DNA from 2 places in the Actinomyces lilanjuaniae genome. Region 1 is predicted to be linked to the other one. Evidence: riboswitches for the same ligand, from Rfam matches in the RefSeq annotation. Region 1 holds a riboswitch; the other holds the start of a gene.
What was found. A riboswitch is a leader RNA that binds a small molecule or an ion and turns the genes downstream of it on or off. The one in region 1 is predicted to bind S-adenosylmethionine.
Positions count from the first base shown of each region.

Region 2: it holds a riboswitch for S-adenosylmethionine, as region 1 does, so the genes downstream of both, D5R93_RS12340 (methionine ABC transporter ATP-binding protein) here and D5R93_RS01430 (methylenetetrahydrofolate reductase) in region 1, are expected to answer to the same signal.

Region 1 covers NZ_CP032514.1:315,918-320,630, reverse strand. The annotation lists gene D5R93_RS01435 (hypothetical protein) at 1-63, opposite strand, end outside; gene D5R93_RS01430 (methylenetetrahydrofolate reductase) at 289-1,413, opposite strand; SAM riboswitch class I at 1,422-1,504, opposite strand; gene D5R93_RS01425 (alpha/beta hydrolase family protein) at 1,630-2,433, shown strand; gene D5R93_RS01420 (endonuclease/exonuclease/phosphatase family protein) at 2,539-3,654, opposite strand; gene D5R93_RS01415 (PTS sugar transporter subunit IIA) at 3,938-4,447, shown strand; gene D5R93_RS01410 (PTS sugar transporter subunit IIB) at 4,449-4,713, shown strand, end outside.
Region 2 covers NZ_CP032514.1:2,874,055-2,878,767, forward strand. The annotation lists gene D5R93_RS12325 (variant leucine-rich repeat-containing protein) at 1-311, shown strand, start outside; gene D5R93_RS12330 (MetQ/NlpA family ABC transporter substrate-binding protein) at 418-1,317, opposite strand; partial or broken gene D5R93_RS12335 (methionine ABC transporter permease) at 1,542-2,289, opposite strand; gene D5R93_RS12340 (methionine ABC transporter ATP-binding protein) at 2,298-3,362, opposite strand; SAM riboswitch class I at 3,356-3,445, opposite strand; gene D5R93_RS12345 (alpha/beta hydrolase) at 3,591-4,631, shown strand; gene D5R93_RS12350 (arsenate reductase/protein-tyrosine-phosphatase family protein) at 4,645-4,713, opposite strand, start outside.

The sequences.
Region 1 (4,713 bases):
GCTACAGGCGCCGAGGACAAGGCTAGCCACGACCAACGAGGTCACCCGGAGGACAGAGAACATGAGAATCTCCTTGTCATCTTAATGACGTGACACGAGCGCCAACCGCCCTGCCACGGTAACACCGCAATATCATTACCTCCGGCAGCCCCGCCGGACCACTCCGGTGCCGCCTCCGTGACGCGAAGACAGCCTGCGCTCATACGCTCATATATGTCTCGCCCCCACGGTCCTCCCTACACTACGACCTGGCTCTACCCGCCCACCAGCCCCCTCCCTACCAGACCCCTACCAGACAGAGGGACGCCGGTCCCCGCCGGGAGTGGCGTTGAGGTAGGCCAGGTCCACCTCGTGCTGGGTCTCCCGGTCGGGCTCCTGCCCCCGGAAGATCCCTCCCAGACGCAGGTGGGAGACCACGTCCAGCGCGGGCCGGGTCCGGTTGAATGTGTAGAGGTGCACCCCGGGGGCACCTCCGTCGAGCACCTGGGTGGCCAGGCGCAGGGTGGCGTCGATCCCCGCCGCCACAGCCTGGGCGCCCTCGGCCCGCCGTAGGGTGGCACTCAGGTCGGCCGGGACCTGCACACCGGTCAGCGACTCCAGGCGGGTCAGGCGGCGCAGGTCTGTCAGAGGGATGATGCCGGGAAGGACAGGCATGACCACCCCGCTGTAGGAAGCGGCACGCGACAGCGACAGGTAGTCCTGCGCGTCGTAGAAGACCTGGGTCATGGCCAGGTCGGCACCCGCCTCCTGCTTGGCGGCCAGGACCTCCACCTCAGCCTCCAGGTCCTCGCAGGCAGGGTAGGCAGCCACGGCCACCTGCAGGTGCCGGGCGCCGTCACCGAAGTACTCGTCCTCGACCTCGCGGATCACGCGCACCAGGTCGCTGGCGTAGCGCAGCTCACCGGGGACGTCGCTCGCCCTGGTCCCGCGCGGCGGGTCGCCCCGCAGCGCCAGGAAGCGGCGCACCCCCAGGCCCAGGAAGAGGCGCACAATCTCCACCACGTCGCGCCTGCGGTAGCCGATACAGGTCAGGTGGGCCATGAGCGGCACCCGGCTGGTGGCCAGCACGTGGGTGATGACGTCCTCAGCCGGGTTGTGCTCCCGCACCGCACGCACCCCGGGGCCGCCGTCAGGGTCGGGCGCGAAGGTCGGCCGGTAGGTGACTGAGACGAAGTCGGGGAGCACCCCCAGCAGCCGGTCCAGCGCTCCCCACGTCTGCGAGGCATGGACACCGGGGCGGGGAGGGAAGAGCTCCAGGGACAGCGAGGGCAGCCCCGCCGGGGCCAGCGCGGCACCAGCGGCACCCGGGGACGCAGCCCGCTGGGGCGCGACAGGCCCCGCTGCAGGCAGGGGCGGCCCGGTCACGGGAACCAGGTCTGCGTCGTACTGGTCCACTCGGTCCACTCGGTCCATGGTGCGGCCCTCCATCGGTCCTGGCGGAAGCACCCGGAGGGGGTTGCTGCGGCGTCACGGAGCCAGGTCTCTCAGCCACTCTAGATGGAACAGCCCAAGGGTAGACGAACCCCAGGACCACGGGCACAGCTACAGGCTCACGCTGGAAGCGCAATTCCCCTGGGCGCCCTCCGCGACCTGGTGACCCGCGCCAACTTCTAGCCTAAGCTTGTACGCATGAGCATGGTGCGTATCGACACCCCGCGCGGTGTCACCCTGGTGGGCTCCTTCGTCCGCCCCGACGGCACCCCGCCGCAGGACGGCGAGAGCGGCACGGGCGTGCCGACCCGCCGGGAGGGCGTGGTGCTGCTGGCCCACGACTTCCTCGCGGACCGGCACGGAGAGCAGGGGCGCCTGGACCTGGTCTCGGCCAGCTACCAGAAGGCGGGCATGGCCACCCTCAGCATCGACTTCTCCGGACTGGGCGAGTCCGACGACGACGTCATCACCCTGGCCAACGAGGCCGAGGACCTCAGGGCGGTGTCCGGCTGGCTGGCCGAGCGCGGCTACACCCGCCAGGCCATCCACGCCAACGGCTTCGGCGCGACCGCCGCTCTCCTGGCCCGGCCCGAGCAGGTACGCACCGCCGTCCTGGTAGGGGCCGTGGTCGGCCCCCAGTCAGTCCTGTGGGAGCAGGTCTTCTCCCCCCACCAGCTCGACGAGCTCGCCCGCCACGGCCTGACCCGGCTGGTGGACGACAACCCGAACCCGCGCCAGTGGAACGTGCTGAGCAAGGAGACCCTCGCCGACTTCTCCATGCAGGAGCCCCACACCACCATGGCGGAGGTTCCGTGGCCGGTCCTTATGATCTACGGGGCGCTGACCCACGAGATGCCCGATACCGCGGCAGACGCCCAGAAGGGCTTCCCGCTCCTGAAGGACGGCAGCCAGCTGGTGCAGGTACGCAAGGACCACCCGCAGGAGGCCCAGGCGGAGGTGGCTCGGCTGGGTACTGAATGGGTGACACGACACCTGCGCTGAGCCGCACCCAGGTGAGCGGATACGGTCACCCTGCGGACCCCGGGTGGCCCTGGCTCCCGCCCTGTCAGCCCCGCCCTGTCATCGTCGTCTCGGCCTTACCCGTGTCTAGGCCTTGCCCAGACGGACCACCACTGCCCGGTGGTCCGTCTGGGGCAGCGTGAGGACCTCGCCTGACTGCCCCACCCAGGCGGAGGCGTCCACGAGGACGTGGTCAATGGTTGCCCCCAGGAGCCTGGTCCCGGTGTGGGTGGGCCAGGTCGCCAGGCCACCGACACCCGCCTGCTCCCCCGCGCTCGCGCAGGCGTGCAGGTCACGCAGCAGGGCGTGGTCGCGGGTGGCGTTGAAGTCACCGACCATGACCAGCCCCTCGGGCGGGTCCTGGCACAGGCCAGCCACCGTGGTCAGCGAGGACCTCCACTCCCCCATGAGCCCCGGCACCGGCGGGTAGGTGTGCACCCCGGTGATGACAGGCCCTGACCCGTCCACGGGCTCCAGCACGACCATTCCGCGCCCCGCACCCGCCACCCCCTCCGTCTGCCGGTAGCCCCCCAGGCGCTCGGAGACGAGGACCGTCGTAGCGCGCACCGGGTCGATGCCGTGATGCGCCCCGGAGTCGTCGTCGGCACCGTCGCCGTCCTCGTCGTTCCACCCGTAGGGCGGGCTGACTGCGGTGTAGACCGTCAGCTCCCCAGCCGCGCCCCGCAGCAGCCCTGCCAGCTCCTCGCCGTAGGCGGCTGTCGTCTCCGGCAGGACGACGACGTCGGCCTGCACGGCCCGGGCGGTCTCGGCCACGGCCTGGACGGGCGCGTCCTCCCTCTCGGTGTTAAGGGACATGACGGTGAAAGCAGCCTTGTCCGAGGGGGTGTCCGAGGAGGTATCAGAGGTTTCAAGAGGTCCCAGGGACATGCCGCGCCCTAGGAGGACGCCACCGTGGGCGAGGGCGACGAGGACAAGGACCAGCCCGAGGGCACCGGTGCGCAGTCCGGCACGCGACGAGGAGGACGCACGCCCAGCCCGGGACCGGGCCAGCCTGCGTCGCAGGACAGAGGTGGCCAGCAGGAGGAGGCCCAGGAGCCCCCACCCGAGCGTCATGAAGGTGCGCAGCGCCACGACCTGGGCGACAAAGGGCTGCATGGTCAGAGGAGGACGCAGGCTCACCAGCGCCACGGCTGCCGCGAGCGCGACCACACCCCATCCCAGGCCATGAAGGTAACGACTCATGCACGACATTCAACCAGAGCTCGTGAGAAAGTCCGGGCAGCGAGAGGAGCACGCGCAGCGGCCATGGTCTCGCGGCTGCTGCCTGCCAGGTCCCTGGACCAGCCGGTCCCGCCCATCTTCCGCCTGCACGCCCTGAGGCGGAAGGAGACGTGCTGGCCCGCCTCAGACGCGGGCGCGGATACTCGCAGTGCATCAACCACGAGCCACGCGGGCCAGGAGCCGAGCACATGCTGCCGAGCACAATCACCGGGCACGGCCTCTGTCCGCGTCATGGAGCCAAGCCATGGACAGTGCACTGACCGACCTCATCACCGACGACCGTGTCGTCATCCGCCAGCGGGTCAACGACTGGCGCCAGGCCATCACGCTCGCCGCCGAGCCACTGGTGTCCGACGGCTCCGTCTCACGTGCCTACGTCCGCTCCATGATCCGCTCCGTGGAGACGTACGGCCCCTATATCGTCCTGGCTCCCCACACAGCCCTGGCCCACGCGCGCCCCGACGGCGAGGTCTACCGACAGGCCATGAGCCTGCTCACCCTGTCAGACCCTGTGACCTTCGGCCATGAGGACAACGACCCGGTGTCCCTCGTGTTCTGTCTGGCGGCTGTAGACAGCGCCTCCCACCTGGCCGCCCTGCAGCAGTTCGTGTCCCTGGTCACCGACGTCACACGGCTGAGGCTCCTGGTTGCAGCGAGAACCGTCACCGAGCTCCAGCGGGCACTCCGCCACGGGCACGGCGCATCCACCACGTCACCGACAGACACCGGCAGCCACCGACAAAGGAGTACCTGACATGGCACGTTCCGCCCGCACGGCCGACACACCCAGGAAGCCCGACATCTACTTCGTCTGCGGGGCCGGCCTAGGCTCCAGCCTCGCCTGCCAGATGGAGGCCGAGGAGGTCCTCCGCCAGGCCGACCTGCCCGCCAGCCTCCACCACGACGGGATCTCCGCCCTGCCCGGTATCCAGGCCGACATCATCGTCTCGGCGGAGAACTTCCGGCCTATGATCGACAAGCACGGTCCTGACCCCTCGATCACCCTCGTGTTCCTTCACA
Region 2 (4,713 bases), 470 kb from region 1:
GCTACTGCGTCTATGAGGTCGTCGTGGAGGGTGAGAACTCGTTCCCGGTACCGCACCGCTCCACGGACACCACCTCCTGCCCCGCTACGGGGATACTGCTCAGCCAGCGCACCGCCATCGCCCTGGTCCCGAACTCCTACAACCCAACGAACGCCTTCACCTCCATCATGGACCTGCGCACTGGCGCGGAGGTCGAGTTCCCAGGAACAGACCCGCAGGACGGCACCACCTACACGGCTTCCTCCCCCGAGCTTGTCATCGCCGCCTCGCCTGGGGACGGCACGCTGACCGCCTACGCCCCCGGCACCTAGGCTGACCAACCGTGATTGGCGCCCAGGTGCCGGGCAGGAGACCACGGCAGCCCCGGCTCGCACGCAGCACAGGGCACCCCGGGGCTCCTCAGCACCCCGAAGCTCCTCAGAAGGCAGGCAGCACCGAGCCGTCGCTCCAGTTCTCCTCAATAAAGGCGCGCACGTCGTCGTGGTTGAGGAGCTCAGCGAGCTTCTGGAGGCTCGCCTCCTCCCGGTCCCCGGCGCGCACGACGAGCTGGTTGACGTGGGGGCTACCCTCAGCCGTCTCCAGGAGCAGCGAGTCCTCGTTGGGGGCCAGGCCCGCGTCGATGGCGTAGTTGCCGTTGATCACCGCGGCGGCGGCATCAGGCATGGAGGCGGCCGTCTGCGCCCCGTCGACGGTCTCGAACTCGAAGCCGCTCGGGTTAGAGGTGACGTCGTTGGCGCTGGGCATCTCGACGGACTCGTCCAGCTCGATGAGACCGTTGTCAGCCAGCAGCTGCAGCCCGCGGGCCGCGTTGGCAGGGTCACTGTTGATCAGGATAAGACCCCCCTCAGGCAGGTCGTCCACCGAGGTGTACTTGGAGGAGTACAGGCCCAGGGGCTCGATGTGGACGTCGGCAATACTGACGAAGTCGTAGCCCTTCTCGTCGATCTGCTGCTCCAAGAAGTTGGGGGTCTGGTAGAAGTTGGCAGCCAGGTCACCATCGTTCAAGGAGGTGTTCGGCGTCTGGTAGTCGTTGATCTCCACGATGTCCAGGCTGATACCGCTGCCCTCGACCAGGTTGTCCTGGACGTACTGCAGGATCTGCACGTGGGGGACGGGCGTGGCACCGATCGAGATGACGACGTCGTCGCCCTGCTGCTCAGTACCGGGGATCGGCCCCGAGCTGCTGCTGCAAGCGGCCAGGGTCGCCCCGACAGCCACGACGAGGCCGGTGGAGAAGGCGCGACGGGTCAGGCCGACCGACCTGCCCGGTGCCGTCGCCACGCGACGCCGGGCAGAGACAGGAGAAACGGAAGACATGTGAGAGGTCCTTTCAGATACGAGCCGTGGGTCCCAGGCCAGCAGGGCGCTGGCCACGGCAGTTGCAGGGGGTCAGGTAGGCAGTCGCCAGCACAGGCCGACTGCCGCCGAGGCCAGGCGTCGTACCGGGGGTGCCGGGCAGCCGCTGCCGTGGATAAGACCAGTCATCCCCCAGCAGCTGCCAGGACCGAGGCGGCTCGCCGTTCCTCCGGCTGGTGGTTGCCTCAGCGGTGGTCCACCAGCCGGCTGAGCATGTCGCCAGCCAGCTGGATGACAGCGACGATCAGCAGGATCAGGACGACGGAGACGACCATGACATCAGACATGCTGCGGTTGTAGCCGTACTGGATGGCGAGGTCCCCAGGCCCCCGCCCCGATGGTGCCCGCCATGGCGGTGTAGCCCAGGAGGGCGATCAGGGTCACCGTGGCCGACTGGATGAGAGTGGGCAGCGCCTCCCGGACTAGCACCCCCCAGGTGATCTGGGTCCCGGAGGCCCCCATCATAAGAGCCGCCTCGACCTTGCCGTGGTCCACGTTGTTGACCGCCGTCTCCACTAGTCGCGCGTAGAAGGGAATCGCCCCGATGGTCAGCGGGACGCAGACGGCCTGCCAGCCCAGGGAGGTGCCCACAATCAGCCGCGTCAAGGAGGCGATCGCGACCATGAGGATGATGAAGGGCATGGAGCGCCCGACGTTGACCACGAAGGAGAGGACCTCGTAGAGAGGACGATTGCGGTGCTGTCCACGCGTGCCCGTGGTCACCAGCGCCAGTCCCAGGAGCAGCCCCAGGACGACTGTCAGGAAGCCCGAGACAAAGGTCATCTGCATCGTCTCGGTGACGGCGCTCAGGAGCCTGCGCTCGAACACCGGGTTGTTCTGCCACGTCTGGTCCTCACTGCTGGCTGCCAGAAGCACAGGGGCCGCACCCAGAGCCGCCTGCGTGGAGCCGTGCGCGGCAGCAGAGACACTCATAAGAAGACTCACGCTCGTACCTCCGCAGTGATACCGGCCTGGCGCAGCGCGGTGACGCAGCGCGATGCCTGGGTAGCAGGAACAGTCACGGCTAGACGGCCGATCTGGGCTGCCCCGACCGTCTCGAAGACCCCGGAGGCGATGTCCCCGCCCAGCTCGGCCACCATCGACATCAGGGCAACAGCGGCCGGCTCACCAGGGTGTGCCGTGACACAGACGTCAAGGACGGCATCCCCCTGGGACCGAGCAGCCTCAGGGACCGCCGGGAGGGGGACCACCTCACGGGAGAGCCGGGAGGAGGTGTCGAGCACGACGTCCTCCAGGCGGCCGCCCTCCACGACCCGGCCTGCCTCCAGCAGGCTCACCGCGTCACAGACCTGGCGGACCACGCTCATCTCGTGGGTGATGATAATGACGGTCAGCCCCAGGGCGTCACGCACGTCCCTGATAAGGTCCAGGATGGAGCGCGTGGTCTCCGGGTCCAGGGCAGAGGTGGGCTCATCGCACAGGAGGACGGAGGGGTCGTCGGCCAGCGCCCGGGCGATACCGACACGCTGCTTCTGACCGCCGGAGAGCTGTGCCGGGTAGGAGGCACCCCGGTCAGCCAGTCCCACGAGCTCAAGCATGCGCTCGACGGTCTGGCGGCGCTGGCCCCTGGGCACGCCCGCCAGGGCCAGGGGGTAGGCAATGTTCTGCGCCGTGGTGCGCTGGTCCAGGAGGTTGGCGTGCTGGAAGACCATCCCGATACGACGGCGGGCCTCACGCAGCTGACGCGCGGACAGGGATGTCATGTCCTGCCCGGCCACACGGATGCGCCCCTGGGTGGGACGCTCCAGGGAGGTCAGGCAGCGCACCAGCGTGGACTTGCCCGCCCCGGAGGTCCCGACGATGCCGTGGATGGTCCCGGGGGCGACGTCAAGGCTCAGCCCGTCCAGGGCACGCACCTGCGCTCCTCCACGTAGTCGGTAGACCTTGCGGACGTCCTTCAGCGAGATCATGGGGTCGGGCGACGCCGGGGCGTCCTCCTCGGGAGCCGGTGTGCTCACCGCTGGTCCGCTCACTGCTACCTCCATCGGTCCTGGCGGAAGCACCCGCACCGCGACGGGGGTTGCTGCAACGTCAACGAGCCAGGTCTCTCGGCTGCTCTGGATGGTCGGCTACACGTTACGCATCCGGGACCCCGCAAGCAAGCTGACACCCTCACGCCATGGCCGAGCCACGGGGCACAAGCTCGCCCACAACTATGCTGACACCCGCCCCAGGAGGCCTCCGCGCGTCGAGGACTGTGCTTGGATCACACTATGAGTCCCGCACCGTCCTCACCCTCGTCTGCCTCCGGCCCCCTCGCCGAGAGCCTCACACCTGACATCCTGGGAGACCCGTGGGTGGCCCGGCACCTCCCCGTGCGGGAGTCACCCCGGAAGGCGCCCGGCGCCCACCACGCCGTCCTGGTCCATCAGCACCAGGCCGGGCGGGCAGGCGTGCCACGACACGCCAAGGCCGTGCTCTACATCCACGGCCACAGCGACTACTTCTTCCAGACCCACCTAGCCCAGGCCTACCTGGAGACGGGCTACGAGTTCTACGCCCTCGAGCTGCGCTCCTGCGCCCGGGCCGGGATCGGGCACCCACGCCCCCACAGCGTGCGCGACCTCCGCGTCCACGACGAGGAGATCGCCAAGGCGCTGCACGTCATCCGCACCGAGCACGGGCACGCAACCGTGGTCCTCAACGGGCACTCCACCGGTGGCCTGCAGGCAGTCATCTGGGCGGCCGACCACCCGGCCACGGTGCAGGCAGTAGTCCTCAACTCACCCTGGCTGGACCTACAGGCCTCCGCGTTCATGCGCTCCTACGGAACCGCCTTCGTGGATCTCCTGTCCCGTCACGACCCCGACCGAGTCATCCCCGACCCCCGCAACCCGAGGCGGGGAGCCGGCGTCCCCGACGTCTACGTACGCTCCCTGCACCAGCACTGGGAGGGTGAGTGGGACTGGGACCTGGCCCTCAAGCCGGCGGTGTCCCTCCCGGCGCGCGCCGGCTTCCTGACAGCGGTCCGCCGCCTGCACCGCGAGGTGCACCACGGCCTGGGCATCCAGGAGCCTGTCCTGCTGTGCTGCTCGACGACCACGGGGCCGGTATCACCGACGGTCCAGGAGGCCCAGCGCAGCGACGTGGTGCTGTCAGTGGAGCAGATGCTGGCACGCGCACCCCTCCTGGGACCGGACGTGACGGTCTGTCAGGTCCCCGAGGGGGTCCACGACCTGTCGCTGTCCCGGCCCGCCGCCCGAGCCCAGTACCTGGCCTCGGTCACCCAGTGGCTGCGGGCCCGGCTGGGCTGAGCGCCCGGCAGCCTCACATCCAGGGCCGCAGCCGCACGGCCAGCTCGTCACTGACACGCTCGACCACCTGGAGCGTGTCAGT